3 regions of the Anaerolactibacter massiliensis genome follow, and region 2 is predicted to be linked to each of the others. Evidence: a T-box and tRNA genes for the amino acid it is inferred to sense, from the RefSeq annotation. Region 2 holds a T-box; the other regions hold tRNA genes.
The links. The T-box of region 2 lies ahead of serS (serine--tRNA ligase). A T-box ahead of a tRNA ligase gene usually reads a tRNA of that ligase, here a tRNA-Ser.
Positions count from the first base shown of each region.

Region 1 (6,113 bases), on a different contig from region 2:
ATTCCGGAAGCTGCTGAGCTGCCGGAATCCTGATCGTTCAGTCCTGTCTGCTCTGCAATCTGCTCAGACTTTTTCTGGTCCTCTGAAAGGTCCAGAAAAAGATGGACCCTGCTGCTGCCAATAAGATAATTGCCGGAAGATCTCCAGGCTGAGGGTGTTTCAGAAAGGAAAGGATGCCGATCACAGCAAAGAAGAAACTGAATCCGGCAGTAAGAAGGGAGAGAAACGCCCATATTTTCCAGAGAATGATTCTTGCGTCTTTGTCCATGGAAACTCCTCCCGATTCTGTCAAGACCATTTTATCCTTACAGGGATTTTACCATGAGTTCAGGATAATCTGATGTTTCCAGGTTAAAATGAAAGCAGGACAGGAGAATAGTTATGGGAATGGCAGTGGCTGCAGCTGCGTTAATCATCTATGGCCTCTATGCAGATCATCAGAATCGGATCCTCTCAGGAATTCTGCTTGCTCTTGACTGCATCGGCTGGTTTTATTTTCTTCATCCTCCGATCAATGTCCATTCGTTCCAGTTCTGGCTATTCTGCTGGCTGATGGTTTTCACCGGGATCATCCTGTTCCGGAAAGGACCGGTGATCAGAACAAAGAATCCAGGTCATCCTGGGAAAAAGAATCTGAAGAACGAATCCGATTATTCTGATCTGAAGCGTTTTTTCATTGCAATCCCTGGATTAATTGCAATGGCTGTATTTGCGGTCTGCTGGGCCTTCATTGATCTATTGTGTTCGCCGCTATTCCGGTCGCGTGATTATTCCCGGCGGATTTCTGCCGAAACCGTCAGCTTCTCAGAAATTCCGGCTTTCAATTTTTCTGAAACTGCGGTCATTGACCGCGAAAGCGCGCAGCTCGTCGGGGATAAGGTCATGGGGGAGATGACGGATCTTGTTTCGCAGTTTGATGTGAGCGGAGAATATAGCCAGATTTCCTATGAAGGCGGCACTTATCGAGTGACGCCGCTTGCCTACAGCGGGCTGATCAAGTATTTCCGGAATGCTTCCCAGGGTGTTCCGGGTTATATTCTGGTGAATACGACAACTGGCAATGCAAGGCTTCAGAGGCTAAGCCAGAAGATGAAATATGTTCCATCTGCCTATTTCAATGACAATCTTTACCGCCGGCTGAGGTTTGCCTATCCGACGGTGCTGTTCGGCAATCCGACGTTCGAGATTGACGATGAGGGCAATCCGTATTATGTCTGCACAACCTACACGTATACCGGCATTACCGCAATGAAGAAGGCTGCGGGAGTGATCCTGTACGATCCGACTGATGGGAGCTCAGAGCGCTATTCTCTTTCCGATGTTCCCTCCTGGGTAGACCGGGTATTCCCGGAATCGCTGGTCAATGAAGAACTGAATGATTATGGGAAATATCAGAAAGGATTCTGGAATTCTCTGTTCGGACAGGAAGGAGTCATTCAGACTTCAGAGGGCTATAACTACATCTCGAAAGACGGAGATATCTGGCTCTATACCGGCATGACCAGTGCAGCAAGCGATGAATCCAATCTCGGCTTCATGCTGGTAGACCTCAGGACGCATGAAGCTCAGTATACCTCCGTCAGCTGCGCGACGGAAACAGCGGTCATGGCCAGTGCAGAAGGAGAAGTTCTGAATTATGGATATACTGCAACATTCCCCACGCTGATCAATGCCGGCGGGAAACCAGTATATCTGCTTTCTCTGAAAGACAGCGCAGGTCTGATCAAGATGTATGCGATGGTAGATGCCCAGGATTATCAGCAGGTCTATACGGCAAAAGCTGAGAAAGAACCAGGCAGTGCCATTGCACAGCTTCTGAAGCAGGTCGGGGGAGCATCTTCAGAGGTGCTGAAAACAGTTTCTTTTGTCATCAGAGATCTGAACCAGGTTGAGCTCAGCGGCAATACCGTGCTGTTTCTCAGCGATGGATCTGCAGTCTACCGGCTGGATCTCTCAGAGGAGAATGCTGCGAAAGCCGCATTTCTGAAAACCGGCGACTCGATCTCCTGTTCCTACAGCGAAGAAGAATCCGGAGTCCGGAATATCATGAGCCTGGAATGATCCGGAGAGAAAGTGCAGAAGTGAAAGATGGGAAGCAGATTGTTTCTGTATTCTTCCAGGAAAAAGATGCGGAAGAACCGGCAGAAACCGGTGCGTCAGACTGAATGGTCTCTGGTCCTCTGAAGCCTTCCTTGTGCGTGGATAACAGCTTCCTGAAAGGCCTGAAATTTGCGGTTGTGCTTTGAGGGGGTTTGCGGTATACTAACTAAGCGCCTGATAAGGAGCATGAGACCATTGCAGGAATACCCAAGTGGTTGAAGGGGCAGGCTTGGAAAGCTTGTAGACCTGTAACAGGGTGCCAGGGTTCAAATCCCTGTTCCTGCGCCATAGTTAGAAAAAGCCTATCAAAATAGGCTTTTTTTGTCTTATAAGAATTTCAATTCGGTTTGATAAAACGAATAAGGTGATCACAAGGTCATCTAAAATGAGACGGTACGACAAAAACATGTCCAGGATTGATCTGTCTTTGTCAGCAGTGATTGTGATTTCTGAAATGATAAGAATCTTTGCGGTACATGTCGTTTAAGCAGAACGGGCATAGAAGATGGTCTTCACAATGCTCAGGGTCTTTATCAACTGAACGCAGCAGATCGAGATCTTTCTGCGGTACTTCTTCTTCGTAACCGCATCTCTCGCATTTCATCAATACAGTTTTCTCGGTATTGTCTGTCATTGGATATTCCTTCCAGCGGATTATAAGTTTCCGCATATAACATGATCTCGCCGCATCTGCAGCGGAGAACATCGCGATTATAAGAATCAAGGCACATCGTACGGAAACGAAGCTTATGAAGACGGGAAGTCAGCTGCTTCTTCCGCTGTTCCTTCGTCCTGGCATCATTTCGTTTCTGACTGATCAATGCATAGATTTTTTCCAGATGGTCCTTTAATCTGGGATTGTAAAAACCATAGTAGCGTACGGTCCTGAAGTTTTCATCCTGGATATGAATGATCATCTTCTTGAGAAGATCGAGACCGTTTCGTGAACGGTGATTCTCTTGCCGGCCGTGAGGCATAACGCATCATATAACTGACACAGCCCTGAACGTCTTTGGAATGATCGCGTTCTTTCTGTCCTTTGTCATCCGGATCGCGATCCTTGGCATATACGTAAAACCCATCTGTGTTCTTCCGATAGGCGAGGTTTTTCAGGGGCTTGAACTGAGTGCCGAAATGTTCTGACATCAGGCGGGTTACTTCGTACTGCCAGGTTTTCCGGAGACTTTCGAAATTGAAATAGTTGAAATTCTTATAGGTGTTTGAGACAGGATCATAAATGATTTCGGCGACAAGAAAATGGATATGAGGGTTCCACTTCAGGTCACGGCCGAACGTGTGAATTGCGGCAATCCCACCGAACTCCTGCAGGTGATCGAAGTTATGAAACAGGTAATAGGTATTCTTGTATCTGAGAGCTTTCCCGTATTTCTTTCGCTGAAGCTTACGAAAGAAGCTCTCATTGGTAACTTTGAGCAAGGTATTTCTGGCTGCCACGAAAAGCAGATTCAGAGCAGATCTGTCCTTGCGGAACCAGGCTCTGTATTCTTCAGGGATTGTAAAGACGATATGCCGATGTTTCTTGTCGACACACATCGCAGAGGCTTTCTCGGAGAGAATTTTCTGTTCTTTAACCCCGCAGGTATTGCAGAACTTTGAATGACATTTGTGATAGAGAAGAGTCCAGTTTCCACACTTAGGGCACTCAAAAGTGTCATAGCCAAGATAGATGGTGTTGCAGAGCAGGAGGCGTTCGCAGTTATCCAGAACCGCATCACGCAGCTTGCCATTCTTGTGCATATCTCTGATCCAGTCAATATGATTCCAGACGATGTCTTTGATTCTTGGTTTATTTGGATCGTAATTCAGATGGTCAGAATCAAAGGCGCCGTAGAAGGGATAATCAGAATAAAGCTTTTCGTCTAGCATAACTACATTATAAAACGTGCAGGAATTTCAGCTCCTGCACAATATGTTTCTAGTGGTCACCGAAGTTGACCTTTTTTATTTGAGGAACAAACAAAGATGGACTGATCTGAAAGTGTAGTAGACACAACATTTTCTGAAGTAATAAAATGAAACTATACATGAGGTATGCATATGGGAAATATACTAGCGGACCGGATCAAAAATGCCAGACTGACCAAATCGCAGACAAAGATCGCTGACTGGCTGCTGAAGAATCCGGATAAAATAGGGAACCTGTCTTCGCTGGAAGCGGCGAAGACGATCGGCGTCAGTGATGCCTCGATCATTCGTTTCTCCCGGGCGATCGGTTTTGAAGGCTTTGCGGACCTGAAAGACCATGTATACGGGATGTTAGTGGAGAATGCTTTCTCCGAGTTGTCTTTACCGGAACGTGTTTCCCAGACCAAGGAGAAATACGGGGAGACCGATACTTTTGCGGAATTCCAGCGGTTAATGAACCAGAATATCATGCTGAGCTTCCGCAATAACCATATGGAAGACTTTGACAAGGCGGCGGAGATGCTCGCAGGCGCAAACCGTAAATATGTGGTTGGAATGCGCGGCTGCAAGGGGACTGCGGTGGAATTCGGAAGGCTTATGACCTTTATGATGGATGGCGTGATCACCATTATCGATGGCGAATGCACCTCGATCAGCGCGATGCAGGATATTAAAAAGGGCGATGTCATGATCATGTTCGCCTTCGCGCGCTATTATAAGATCGACTTGAAATACCTGCGGATGGCGAAGGAGAGGGGAGCACAGGTGATCCTGGTGCTCAATGATCTGACGGCTTCCTTAACGCAATACGCGGATCTGATCCTGACCGTATCGACGGAGAATATGAGCTTTTTCAACTCCAAGATCGGGATGGAGGTCGTATCGGAATACCTGTTAGTATTAATGAGCAGGAAAATCGATTATGTGGACCGTCTGACGGAACGCGATCAGCTGACGGAGGACCAGAGGATCTGAAAAAATGATGATGGCCGGAAGGAGATTCCGGCAGTTACGGATAAGAATAACCTAGGACAGCTTTGACTTGTGCTTTGATGCATGAGGAGGGGTGTCTTTTTTGATGTTCTTACGAAGCTTGACTTCAGATAAAATGTAGTAATTATTACAAATATACATTTGACATGATGTATACGCTTACAATATAATGGGGTTGTAAATGAAGTGTACACTACAAAATGAGCAAGAAAGAGAAGGAAATATGTCAGTATATTTAAGCGAATATATCAATCCTGATTCCCGCCGGTATCTGGAAGAGCATGTAAAGGTCGTCGATACCTTTGATCATCCGGAAGAGGTCGAGGGGATCATCTTACGGAACATCCCGGTAACCGCGGAGTTAATGGACAAGCTGCCGAATCTGAAAGTGATCTCCAAGCACGGGGTAGGATGCAATACGATCGATCTGGACGCCGCGAAACAGAGAGGCATCACCGTGATCAATACGCCCGGCGCCAATGCCGGAAGCGTAGCAGAACTGATCGTCGGGCTGATCCTGGATATCTCCCGGAATATCACCGCTGCCAAGGAAAAGACGGAAGACGGGAATTTCAAGAAGATCGCTCCGGCGGAGATGACCGGTATGGAACTGACGGGGAAGACCCTGGGATTAGTCGGGGCAGGGAATATCGCCCGCAAAGTGGCGGACATCCTGCAGGGCGGATTCAGGATGAGCGTACTGGCATATGATCCGTATGTCAGCGAGGGGCGCATGGCCCAATACGGTTACGAGAAGATCGAGAGCGTAAAAGAACTGATCGAACGTTCGGATGTCGTCAATGTCAGCGTACCGCTGACGCCAGAGACAAAGGACCTGATCGCCGGAGAGATGTTTGACATCTTTAAAAAAGGCGCGGTACTGGTCAACGCAGCAAGAGGCGGGATCGTCAATGAAGATGACCTCTACGAAGCGCTGAAGACCGGAAAACTGAGGGCAGCTGCATGTGACGCGTTTGTGACCGAGCCGCCGACCCGCGCGAATACCAGGTTATTCGAACTCAGCAATTTCGTCGGAACACCTCATATCGGGGCATGCGCGGAAGAAGCATTGGTCCGCATGGGAGATGAATCGG
Region 1 covers NZ_OLMH01000002.1:347,386-353,498, forward strand. Annotated here, with positions in the region: gene C7E00_RS05235 (L,D-transpeptidase family protein) at 1-33, shown strand, start outside; gene C7E00_RS05245 (hypothetical protein) at 382-2,061, shown strand; tRNA gene C7E00_RS05250 (tRNA-Ser) at 2,298-2,388, shown strand; partial or broken gene C7E00_RS05260 (transposase zinc-binding domain-containing protein) at 2,634-3,987, opposite strand; gene C7E00_RS05265 (MurR/RpiR family transcriptional regulator) at 4,159-5,001, shown strand; gene C7E00_RS05270 (hydroxyacid dehydrogenase) at 5,243-6,113, shown strand, end outside.
Region 1: it has a tRNA-Ser gene. The T-box ahead of serS (serine--tRNA ligase) is inferred to sense a tRNA for this amino acid. The anticodon was not compared.

Region 2 (6,113 bases):
CTCGATGCGATTATTCATACGATCCGTGATTCCAAGGATGCTAATGAAGCAATGCCGAGACTGATGAATGGATTCGGGCTGGATGAGATCCAGGCAAAAGCAATTCTTGATATGCAGTTCCGCCGACTGACTGGTCTGGAGAGAGAAAAGATCGAGAATGAGTATCAGGAACTTCTGATTAAGATTGCTGACTACCAGGATATCCTGGCTCATCATGAACGCATTGAGAAGATCCTGAAGGATGAACTGACTGAGATCAAAGGAAAATATGCGGATCCGCGCAGATCTGAAATCATCAATGCACCGACGGATATGGAAGATGAAGATCTGATCCCGGTTGAAGATGTCATCATCACGATTTCAGAGAATGGCTATATCAAGCGGCAGACCAGGGATACCTACAAGGTGCAGAATCGCGGCGGCAAGGGGATCAAGGGCATGAGCCTGAATGAAGATGATCTGATCGATCAGTTCGTTGGCATGTCTACGCACGATAACATTCTGTTCTTCACCAGCAAGGGCAGAGTCTATCGCTTGAAGGGTTATAACATTCCGGAATATAGCCGGACCAGCAAAGGCATCCCGGTGATCAACCTGCTGCAGCTGGAGAAAGATGAGAAAGTCCGTGCGCTGGTTCCTTACAGCAATGATGCAGAAGCGAAGTATCTGTTCTTCGTAACAAAACTCGGACTGGTGAAGAGAGTTCCGATCGAGGAATTCTTCAGCATTAACAAGAATGGCAAGATTGCCATCACTCTGAAAGAAGATGATGAGCTTGCCTTCGTGAAGGGAACTGCCGGGAATGCAGATATCCTGATTGCTGGGACCAATGGCAAGGCAATCCGCTTCCGTGAGGATGAAGTCCGTCCTTCCGGACGTACGGCAATGGGTGTCAGAGGCTTCAATGTGGATGGAGGGTCCGTTATAGGCATGGCTACCTCAGAAGAAGGAAAGAAGATTCTGACCGTATCTGAGCATGGCTACGGCAAGATGTCTGATCTCGGTGAATACCGTCTGACAGGCCGCGGTGCGAAGGGCGTGAAAACCATGAACATCACGGAGAAGACCGGAAATCTGGTATGCATGAAAGCAGTGAACGGCAACGAAGACTGCATGATCATGACTGATGATGGCATTATCATCCGGATCTCGCTGGCACCGCTGTCTACCACGGGCAGAAATGCACAAGGCGTGAGATTCATCAAGGTTGCTGACGGATCCAGAGTCTCTACAGTTGCAATTGTGGAACCGGAAACAGAAGAACCCGAAACAGAGGAATCTGGTCCGGAAGCTTCCGGGAAACCTGAACCTGAGAATTCTGAAAAGACTGAATAGTCAGATGAAAAGCAGAACACTAAGTGCTCTGCTTTTTTCAGAAGAGGCGTTCCTGATATGCTCTCTTGCGATAGCTAACCTGCTTTCCTTCGACCAGCTCATCGTCTTTCTGCAGGTGTCCGATCAGCATGGATGAATAAGGATCATGCATGGAGCGGTTGCGCAGGATCGTGCTGCGTGAATGATTGGCATAGCAGTACCTGCATCCATTCGGACATGTATCATAAGCTCCGATTGCCCGCTGATCAATGCACCTACATCCGGTTCCTGGTCTTGCATTATGGCAGGGAATCTGTTTCAGAGGCATGTCTTCTGCTTCGCTCAGAATCTCTGTGCTGAGGCATCCGCTTCTTCTGATTCCGTATCCCGTATAATCATCCGGATCTCCGCAGGTAGAAATCGTCATGCCATAGGATGCTGCAATTTTCCCGAATCCTTCTGCCAGGATGAGACGATCTTTCCTCGAAACAGGCTTCAGATCCGGAAACGTGACCTTCAGCTTCCCATACATATAGACAAAAGAGAAGATGCATCTGGAAGTATAAGGAGACAAGGCAGAAGCCATTGCTTCAAACTGCTTCAGGTGAGATTCAGCGCTATAAGGACCATAGATCAGCACCGGATCATAACGCCAGGCTGTCCGTTTCTTACCGACGATGTCTGACAGTTTCCGAAAGGTATCGACCGAAGCCTGTACCGAAGGAACATTCGGTTCAATATCTCTTCCATATGCAGTAATGGTATAAAAACAATAAACAGGGTACTGACCCATGATCTCAGGCAGATAAGGAAGGATCGGTTCATAGTTCTTGGAACAGAATATGATCGCGTCTACGATCTCCGGACTGATCCGATATCGGTTCACCCTTTTTGGATAAAAAGGGTTTCGTACATCTACGAAACCCTCGTGAAGCCGATTCATGAACCATGGAGTGTAGTATTGGACAATATCTGTTCTCTCTCCGGCAGTCAGAATCATATAAACTGTGATTACTTTGCTGCTTTTCTGACAACTGCCTTTTTAGCTTTCTTGGCCTTGGCACTTTCCATGTCTGCCAGAATCAGGTCAGTGATGTAGGCCTTTACTCCCGGCTGTTTCTCAAGCCAGCTGATGATCTTCTTCTCCGAGTCCTTGCTGTAGCGGATGGAGAAAGAACGGTAGTTTTCGCGATTGTACGCATTGTTGTACTCCAGTTTCTTTTCGTAAGTGTTCTTTTTTCTTGGCATAATTGTTCTCCATCGACGCTTCCCTTAGGGCGTCTTTTTGTGCTGACATTATAGCATGCATTTCTTTTCATTCATGCATACGGGTAGAAATAAAACCATTTTTTATTATTCTATGCATTCAAAAAATGTTATTTTTAAGTCTGTTTCTGGTCAGTATACTTCCGGAAGGCGGAATCTGTCATCTATGCGTGCAAGCTGTACACGGTGGATGATTGGCTGCACTTCGCCATTCACATCTGCAAGCATGTCAAGCTTCACGGTGCCATCTGTTTCCTTCGCTGCAATGATGTAGTTCGGGTTGATGGAATAGGAAGACTTCTGTTCCGTCAGAATCGTTTCTGCACAGTACAGTTTTCCATCCTGTTCCAGAAAGGTAGAACTTTCTCGCTCGAATGCCGCTGGGTAGTAATTCTCTTTCAGGTAATCCTGCGTAAATACCTTCTCTGCAATTGCTTTGACGTCATTGATCGTCTTCGGATCATAGTCTCCCATTGCCTGAACCTCATGATATCCTTTGACAGGCCCTTCTTCTTCGGAGACTTTGACATTGATACCCATCAGCCAGCAGAGGACCTCATTTTCCTGTGCAAGCAGATCAGTCAGTGCTGAACGGTATTCCGAGTACTGCGGATCATCGGCTGTGACCAGAGAAGGATCTATTTCGAACTGAATGCCGCCATTCATCCAGAAGCTTCCGCCTGTAGGGTTATAAATCATGAAGTATACCTGGTATTTGTCATTGACCAGGTACATGCCGGTGTAATAGATATTGCTGGTAGAAGAATCTACTTCGACCTGGATCAGATCATCCAGGGAGCTGATCTCTGGAAGGGAGATCAGTTCAAGAGGAAGACTGGGAAAATGGATTCCCTGGTTTTCCAGTCTTTTTTCTGCATCTGAAATCGTATCCGTCTGGTAATCTGCAATGCAGTTCTGGATCATTTCCAGTTCTTTTTCTTCGTCTGTTCTGGTATCTTCACTCACAACCGGGCCATAATATTCATCCTGTGTGGTGGTCTGTGAGGTACTGTTCTGTTTGGAACATGCACTCAGAAAGAGTATTCCTGTGAGCATGAATATGAGGTGTTTTTTCAAGGAATTTACCTGCTTTCTGGTACATGATAGCATCTTTCTGCAGACCTTGACAAACCTGCCTGCCGATGCTTAAATGAAGCCATAAACAGTGATGGGAACAAGTAGTTTCCTGGTATTCTTTCAGAAAGTCAGCGGATGATGCGAGCTGACAGATGCCGGAATGAAATCCTTCCCGGAGTGAAACCAATCCTTTCCGGTGGCAGCCGTTATCTGCCAGTCTTGAGTGGTCTGAATTGTTTCACGTGAAACAATTTTGGCAAATAGGGTGGCACCGCGATCAACACATCGTCCCTTATCGGATGGTGTTTTTTATTTTCAGGAGGACTATATGATTGATATCAAGCTTATTCGCGAAAATCCGGAACTCGTGAAAGAGAATATTCGCAAGAAATTCCAGGATGAAAAACTTCCGTTAGTTGATGAAGTTGCTGAATTCGACAAGCAGTTCCGTGATGCAAAGACAAAAGGCGATGCACTTCGCGGCGACCGCAATAGGATCTCCAAGGAAATCGGACTTCTGATGAGAGAAGGCAAGAAGGACGAGGCTGAAGCGGCCAAGCAGAAGGTAAAGGATCTTGAGAAGGAACTCCAGGATCTGGAAGAGAGCGAGGAAAAGCTTCAGGATGAAATCAAGAAGAGAATGATGGTGATTCCGAACATCATTGACCCTTCTGTTCCGATTGGAAAAGATGATTCTGAGAATGTTGAAATTGAGCGCTTCGGTGAACCTGTAGTGCCTGACTTCGAAATTCCATATCATACGGATATTCTGGAATCCCTGGATGGCCTGGATCTGGATAGTGCAAGAGAGACATCAGGAAATGGATTCTATTATCTGATGGGAGATGTTGCTCGTCTGCATTCTTCCATTCTGAGCTACGCACGTGACTTCATGATCGGCAGGGGATACACATACTTCATTCCGCCGTTCATGATCCACGGAAATGTCGTCAATGGCGTCATGTCCTTCTCTGAAATGCAGAACATGATGTATAAGATTGAAGGCGAAGATCTATATCTGATCGGTACTTCCGAGCATTCCATGATCGGCCGCTTCATGAATCGTACGCTGAAGAAAGATCGTCTTCCTTATAAGCTGACCTCCTACAGCCCGTGCTTCCGGAAGGAAGTCGGTGCGCATGGCATTGAAGAGAGAGGTTTGTATCGTGTTCATCAGTTTGAAAAGCAGGAAATGGTGATTGTCTGCGAGCCGGAAGACTCCAAGAAGTACTATGATGAGCTCTGGCATAACAGTGTAGACTTCTTCCGTTCTCTGGATATTCCGGTCCGCACGCTGGAATGCTGCTCTGGAGATCTTGCAGACCTGAAAGTTAAGAGCTGCGACGTTGAAGCTTGGTCTCCGCGTCAGAAGAAATACTTCGAAGTAGGCAGCTGCTCCAACCTCGGTGATGCCCAGGCAAGAAGACTAGGCATTCGCATCAAGGGAGAGAAGGGCAACTACTTCGCTCATACTTTGAATAACACGGTTGTTGCTCCGCCGAGAATGCTGATTGCCTTCTTTGAAAACAACCTTCAGGCTGATGGGACTGTAAGAATCCCTGAACCGCTTCGTCCTTATATGGGCGGCCAGGAAATTCTTGTCCCGAAGAAAGAAAAGAAGAACACTCTGTAATCTTCAGAGTTCTTCCCTCGTAAGACAGGAGAGTCAGACTCCTGTCTTTTTTATGAAGAAAGGGAAGATATAATAAGAGAGAACAACTAAAAATGTTTCACGTGAAACAATTGCCAAGACTATGAAGATACTGGAGATAGCAGGTCTGTTCGGAACCATATGGTTTCTATGCACAGAAGGATTAGGATACTGGAATATCGGAACAAATACGGGTCTGATTGTCTCAGTACTGATATTTCTGGCGGCAAAATATCACTGCCAAATCAGAGAATGGTGCAGCAGACATAAGAGCAGATTTTATAAAGTGATTTGCTCCATCTTATATCTAGTCATTGCTGCTGTCATTTCCCTGGCAGTGATTACAACCGGTCTGATCCTGTCCGTTCATAGCAATGGTCAGAAGGAGAACAGCACGGTAATCATTCTGGGAAGCGGCGTCAATGATGATGGCAGACCATCAGATGTAATGCGTGAGAGACTGGATACTGCACTGGAATATCTGAATGATAACCCTCATTCAGCAATTATCGTTTCAGGAGGGCTGGACGATCAGAGAGGATACACAGAAGCAGAATCCATGAAAGATTACCTGATCGAACATGGAATCAAATCCGACCGAATCTATCTGGAAAACCAATCTCATTCCACCAGAGAAAATATCGAATATTCTGAAACAGTCCTGCAGAATAATCATCTCAGTGCCTCCGTCCTGATTGTCACTTCTGACTTCCATCTGTATCGAGCAGGATACCTTGCCCGGCATTACCATCTGGACTACGAATTGCTTGGTTCCCCGACTCCGTGGTATGTTCTGCCTTCTTAC
Region 2 covers NZ_OLMH01000001.1:107,691-113,803, forward strand. Annotated here, with positions in the region: gene gyrA (DNA gyrase subunit A) at 1-1,335, shown strand, start outside; gene C7E00_RS00575 (DUF1848 domain-containing protein) at 1,373-2,314, opposite strand; gene C7E00_RS00580 (hypothetical protein) at 2,326-2,562, opposite strand; gene C7E00_RS00585 (hypothetical protein) at 2,713-3,546, opposite strand; T-box leader at 3,737-3,953, shown strand; gene serS (serine--tRNA ligase) at 3,986-5,290, shown strand; gene C7E00_RS00595 (YdcF family protein) at 5,595-6,113, shown strand, end outside.

Region 3 (6,113 bases), on a different contig from region 2:
ATTCTCCATAAACGATTGAGAAATATTCTGCCTGTCATTTCCCCATTTTCAGCTTTCAGGCAGGTCCTGTTTGAATCATTTAGGTTGTTGAGAAAAGGCTTTCAGTATCAGCTTAATCAACACTAGTGAAGCAGGAGAGGTGTTTATAAATGATCGAGCCATTGAAGAAGAGAAGATTGATCCGGAGACCGGGTATCCGAGATAGATGCAGAAAACGCACTATCGCGGATACGACAGAAATCGGAAAGCAGTTCGGTATGAATACAAGCACCATGTATATCTGCTGAAGATCAGCGAGGATCCAGGAGTGCCGAACGATATAGCGAGGGATTCCGGCAAAATCCAGCGAATATACAACAGCAGGACCAGCGCAGAAAGATACCATGGGAGAATGGACTGGGACTTCTGCTTTGAGAATCACACAATCCGCGCTCTGAATAGGCAGCAGACAAGAAGAATACAGCAGCAGATGTTTTCAGTGCGCTATGAATCAGGATATCAGGCACTAGGGAGATGATAAGCAAGTCTGAAGCTGCCTGCTGCAAGCCAATAATTCAAGAGCCCTGCTTTTTGGCCGAAGAAAGCATCTGCCGTATTTGCGTTTTGGGTCTACAAAATGGTTCTGTTTTTAATGATCATGCATGGTCAAGCGTAATGTTGTAAGATCAAGGTAGTCATAGAGGGGAAATGTGACAATGAAATCGAGTATCAGAAAAGAACTGCTTTGGATAGCTGCATTGTGTTTTCTCGTTCTCGGAATGACAGGATTCAGCAATGGTTCCTTGTCAGAAGAAATCCTCGGGATCCTAGGAACATTACTATTGCTGTTATCTGGTGGAAAGCATCATCGTATTCCAGACGGCAGCAGACTGATTAAATCGGTTCTCTGCATTACCTGCCTCTTTACCATGGCATGTGCAGGGCAGGCGGCTGATGCATCCGCAGCGATTGCACCGGAAAGCACTGCTGCCGCGACAGCAATTTCGCAGGATTTAGCAGCTGAAGAGAATAACGCTGAACCAGCTTCTGACACATTAGAAACTCCGACGCCTGAAACTGCTGAAGCATCTACGCCAGAGCCGACTCCAACACCAACCCCTGCACCTACCCCGACTCCCACACTGTCACCTACTCCTATCCCAGAGCCGACACCAACTCCTACTCCGGAACAGACTCCGACCCCGGATGACTGCGGATGGGTATCAGATGCATCCTATGTTCAGGGAGGCTATTGTTCCTATCACCCGGAATGGTATTCCGATGCGGATCGGGTTCAGACGGAGACTTATACTGAGCAATCCGGAGGCGGTACAAGCAATTTCCAGACCTATGATGATCCGTATGCTGGAAGTGCTCCGTATATCGGTAATGCCAATTCCAGGAAGTTCCATTATTCCTGGTGCAGCAGCGTCTCTGATATGAAGCCATCTAATCGAGTGGAATTCTACAGCCGGGATGATGCAGTAAATTCCGGATATGTCCCATGCAAGAGATGCAATCCGTGAAAATATAAGGAAAGTCTTTCTATAATAAAACCGCTCAGAATAAGAATTCTGAACGGTTTTTTACATGGCGGAGAAGGAGGGGTTCGAACCCTCGCACGCTTGCACGTCTGCTGGTTTTCGAAACCAGTCCCTTCAACCACTTGGGTACTTCTCCGTGTGCCTGTTGATTATACCATAGCTGGAGGAATGGAGGTACAAGTTTTCAATCCGGATCCTGAGTCAGAACAGATCCTGGAATATATGTTAAGATCACTGCTGAAAGGATTGAATATGAAAGTTCATTTTTCAGATTATCTTACCCGGATAGCTCCGGGGATCCACAAGCTGATCAGCCTTCTGGAGGAACATTATGACTATGTAAGCGTGCTTTCGTCTGATTCTGTCGGGTTTCAGGCATCGATCATGCAGAGATCGAAGCAGATCAGCCACCAGACATTGACGACGGAGCGGGGAAATACGGTACGGGTATGCAGGAATGGCCTGTACAGCGAATATGCATTCAACGACTTTGATCCGGAACATCCGGAGGTAATGGAAGAGAAGATCTGCAGGAATCTGGATCGGCAGCTAGAACTGCTGCAGAAGACGGGAACTGCTGTCTATCAGACACCGGTGATGGAAGAAGAACCGCTGCAGTTTTCTGCAGAGATGGAAACAGAAGAAATGCCGGAGAACTGCGATCTTGAGAAACTGGTGAAGTTCTTCAGCAAGCTGAGTGAGGAAGGTGTTTCTCATCCGGATATTGTCGAATGCGTGGCAAATGCTTCTTCAACCCATATCTCGAAGATGTTCATGAGCCAGAAGCGGGATATGCGGCAGAGCTATGTGATTTCAGAAGGCATGGTTGCTGCAATCGGCATGAGAGATGGAAAAAGCGTTCAGGGCTATTCTGCGGTCAGCGGAAGAAAAGGACCGGAGATTTTCAGAGGCATGGATCAGTGCCTGAAGGAAGCGCTGAAGCAGGCAGATGAACTGCTTGGAGCTGAAACGGTGAAGCCTGGCATGTATGATGTGATCCTGTCTCCGGAGGTATCCGGGCTGATTGCGCATGAAGCATTCGGCCATGGGGTTGAGATGGATATGTTTGTGAAGAACCGGGCGCTTGGCAAGGATTATATCGGGAAGCGGGTAGGTTCTGATCTGGTTACCATGCATGAAGGAGCTGCGGTTCTTGAAGAAGTTTCTTCGTATGCGTTTGATGATGAAGGAACGCTGGCTGGAGATGTGGTGGAAATTGATCATGGCATTCTGAAGACCGGCGTATGCGATGTATTGAGTGCACTGCGTCTTCATACGAAGCCGACAGGAAACGGAAAGCGGCAGAACTTCGAACATAAGGTTTATTCGCGCATGACGAATACGATCTTCGAGGGAGGAAATGATTCCATGGAAGATATGATCCATTCGATTTCTCATGGCTATCTTCTCTCTGGCATGTATTCCGGCATGGAAGATCCGAAGCACTGGGGCATTCAGTGTATTGTGCAGAGAGGATATGAAATCAGAGATGGAAAGCTGACCGGCAAGGTATGCGGACCGATTGTGCTGACCGGATATGTACCGGATCTGCTCGGATCGATCTCAATGGCTGCGCATGATGTGCAGGCATTCGGTTCGGGTTATTGCGGCAAGGGCTATAAGGAGTTCGTCAAGGTTTCTGACGGCGGTCCTTATCTGAAGGCGAAAGCGAGGTTAGGCTGATGGATGAGAAAATCCTGGAATTGCTGAAAGAGTCCGGTGCAGCTGGCTGGGAAGTCACGGATACGGTGAAAGAAGGATGGGAGTTCTATTTCATCCGTCATGAACTGGATCAGAACCGGATTGTGGATACCGAGCATATAACGGTATGCGTGTATGAATCCATCGGAGATGGAAAAGAACTTGGTTCTGCAAGAATGGAGATTCCGGCTGGTTCGGAAGAATCAGAAGTCAGAGATATGATCGCGCAGCTGCGCAGAGAAGCATCGCTGGTGAAGAATCCGTACTATGAGCTTCATCATCCTGGTTCTGGTGTGCCGGAATCTCAGAAAGCGATAGATCCTGCGGTGATTGCAGAGGATTTCATCCGCACGATGACAGAACTTCCGGAGACGGAGAGTGAGGATATCAATTCCTATGAGATCTTCACGAGCTCGATGAAGCGGAGATTCATCAATTCCAATGGAATTGATGTGACTTCGGTGTATCCGGAGTCAATGATCGAAGTAGTTGTCAATGCCAGAAAAGACGGACATGAAATCGAACTGTACCGGAACTATACGTCCGGAACGTGCGATGCAGAGATGCTGAAGAAGGATCTTGCAGAGACGATGCAGATGGGCAGAGATCGTCTGAATGCAGTACCGACGCCTGCTCTTGGATCTGGCGATCTGGTGCTGGCTGGTCCGGATGCAGCAAAGATCTATGAGTATATGACGGCTCATCTTTCTTCAGATTATATCTATCGGAGGTTCTCAGACTGGGCGATCGGAACCGAAGCAGTGAAGGAAGTAAAGGGAGATCGTTTCACGGTGAAATCGGTAGCTCATCTGAAGAACTCTTCGCATAATACCGGATATGACAGCGAGGGTGCAGCCGTCAGAGATCTGGTGCTGATGAACAACAATGTGCCTGAGGCGTACTGCGGCAGTCAGCAATGTGCATATTATCTCGGGCTGAAGGATTGTTTCCGGGCTCAGAACTATGAAATCTGCGGCGGAAGCAGGTCGGCAGAAGAGCTGCGGAGCGGGAATTATCTGGAGGTTGCGGAGTTCTCTGATTTCCAGGTGAATCCGATGACTGGTGATCTTGCTGGTGAGATCAGACTTGGCTACCTGCATCAGGATGGCAAAGTAAAGATTGTCACCGGGGGCTCGGTTTCCGGAAATATGCATGTGCTGATGAAGGAGATGTATGGTTCGAAAGAACAGCGTCAGTACGATACGATGGTGATTCCGGCAGTCACGCGGCTGTGCCATGTGCAGATTGCCGGTGCAGAGTAACCATCAGGTTGATAGAGTCAGACTTCGTGTCTGACTTTTTGCTTTGCGGGAAGTGATTCTGTATTGATCGTGCAGATTATGCTAAATTAGGTGCTATGAAAAAAAGTGAGAGGAAAAAGCTCCGCTTTCCGAATAAGCGGAGCATGGTCTTGTATTTTCTGTCAGGCTCGGGAAAGTATTTTGCCGCGAGTCTGATTTCAGCATGTCTGGTAACTCTGCTTGACATGGTCAATCCGAAGATCATCGGTTTTACGGTTGACTCGGTGATCGGTGACGAGCCGGCTTCGCTGCCGACGTTTCTGGAGCAGCTCTGGGAGAAAGCAGGCATGCATGGACCGCATGTTCTGATCCTGGTTGCGGGTCTGGTCGTGGTGCTGGCACTATTAAGATCCTTGTTCCGGTATGTGTTCCGGCTGATGAATTCGAAGGGCTCGGAAAGGTTTGTGAAACGGATCAGAGATCAGGTATTCGCGCATCTATTGAATCTTCCGGTGAACTGGTATTCGGATCATCAGACCGGCGATATCATCCAGCGCTGCACCTCAGATGTGGAGACGATCAAGATGTTCCTGCAGGAGCAGCTGACCTCTTTGTTCCGGATCGTGCTGATGATCGTGATGTCGCTCTGCTTCATGGCGGGAATCAGCGGCCGGCTGACGCTTTATGCGGGTCTCTTCATTCCGGTGATCATCGGCTACAGTATCTTCTTCTACTATAAGATCGGTGCTTCGTTTGAAAAAGCAGACATCGAAGAAGGAAAGCTGTCAGCCATTGCCCAGGAGAATCTGACGGGCGTCCGGGTTGTGCGGGCTTTCGGCAGAGAGCAGTATGAGAAGACGAGATTTGCGAATCAGAATGATCAGTACACGAAGTTCTGGATCAGACTGATGAAGTATCTTTCGGTGTTCTGGTCCTGCGGCGATCTGTTTTCCTATCTGCAGATTCTGACGGTGCTGTCGGCTGGTGCGGTGTTCTGCGTGCATGGCGAGATGACGGCGGGAAGCTATATTGCGTTTCTATCCTATAATGCGATGCTGACGTGGCCGGTGCGTATGCTCGGCAGAATCATTGCAGATCTCTCCAAGACCGGAGTTTCCATCGACCGTATCCGGGAGATCATGAATGCGGAAGAAGAACAGGATAAACCAGATGCACTGACTCCGGATCTGCTTCAGGATATCGTCTTTGATCATGTCTCGTATCAGTATGAGAACGGAGCCGGAGAGATTCTGGATGATGTGTCTTTCACTGTGAAGGCTGGTTCTACGGTTGGCATTCTCGGCGGCACCGGGTCCGGAAAGTCGACGCTGATGTATCTGCTGGATCGCATGTATCCGCTCTCGAAGGGGAAGATCACAATTGGCGGAGTGGATATTGCTGATATGAAGGCATCCTGGGTCAGAACCCAGATCGGAATGGTGCTGCAGGAGCCGTATCTGTTCTCGCGCACGCTGTTTGAGAATATCCGGATTGCCAAGCCGACCGCGAATCTGAAAGAAGTAAGACAGGCTTCTGAGATTGCTGATCTGGATGATACGGTGGAACACTTCACAGATAAATATGAGACATTCGTCGGAGAAAGAGGCGTGACGCTGTCCGGCGGACAGAAGCAGCGGACGGCGATTGC
Region 3 covers NZ_OLMH01000002.1:21,367-27,479, forward strand. Annotated here, with positions in the region: gene C7E00_RS16315 (hypothetical protein) at 696-1,505, shown strand; tRNA gene C7E00_RS03600 (tRNA-Ser) at 1,571-1,659, opposite strand; gene C7E00_RS03605 (TldD/PmbA family protein) at 1,692-3,206, shown strand; gene C7E00_RS03610 (metallopeptidase TldD-related protein) at 3,206-4,486, shown strand; gene C7E00_RS03615 (ABC transporter ATP-binding protein) at 4,630-6,113, shown strand, end outside.
Region 3: it has a tRNA-Ser gene. The T-box ahead of serS (serine--tRNA ligase) is inferred to sense a tRNA for this amino acid. The anticodon was not compared.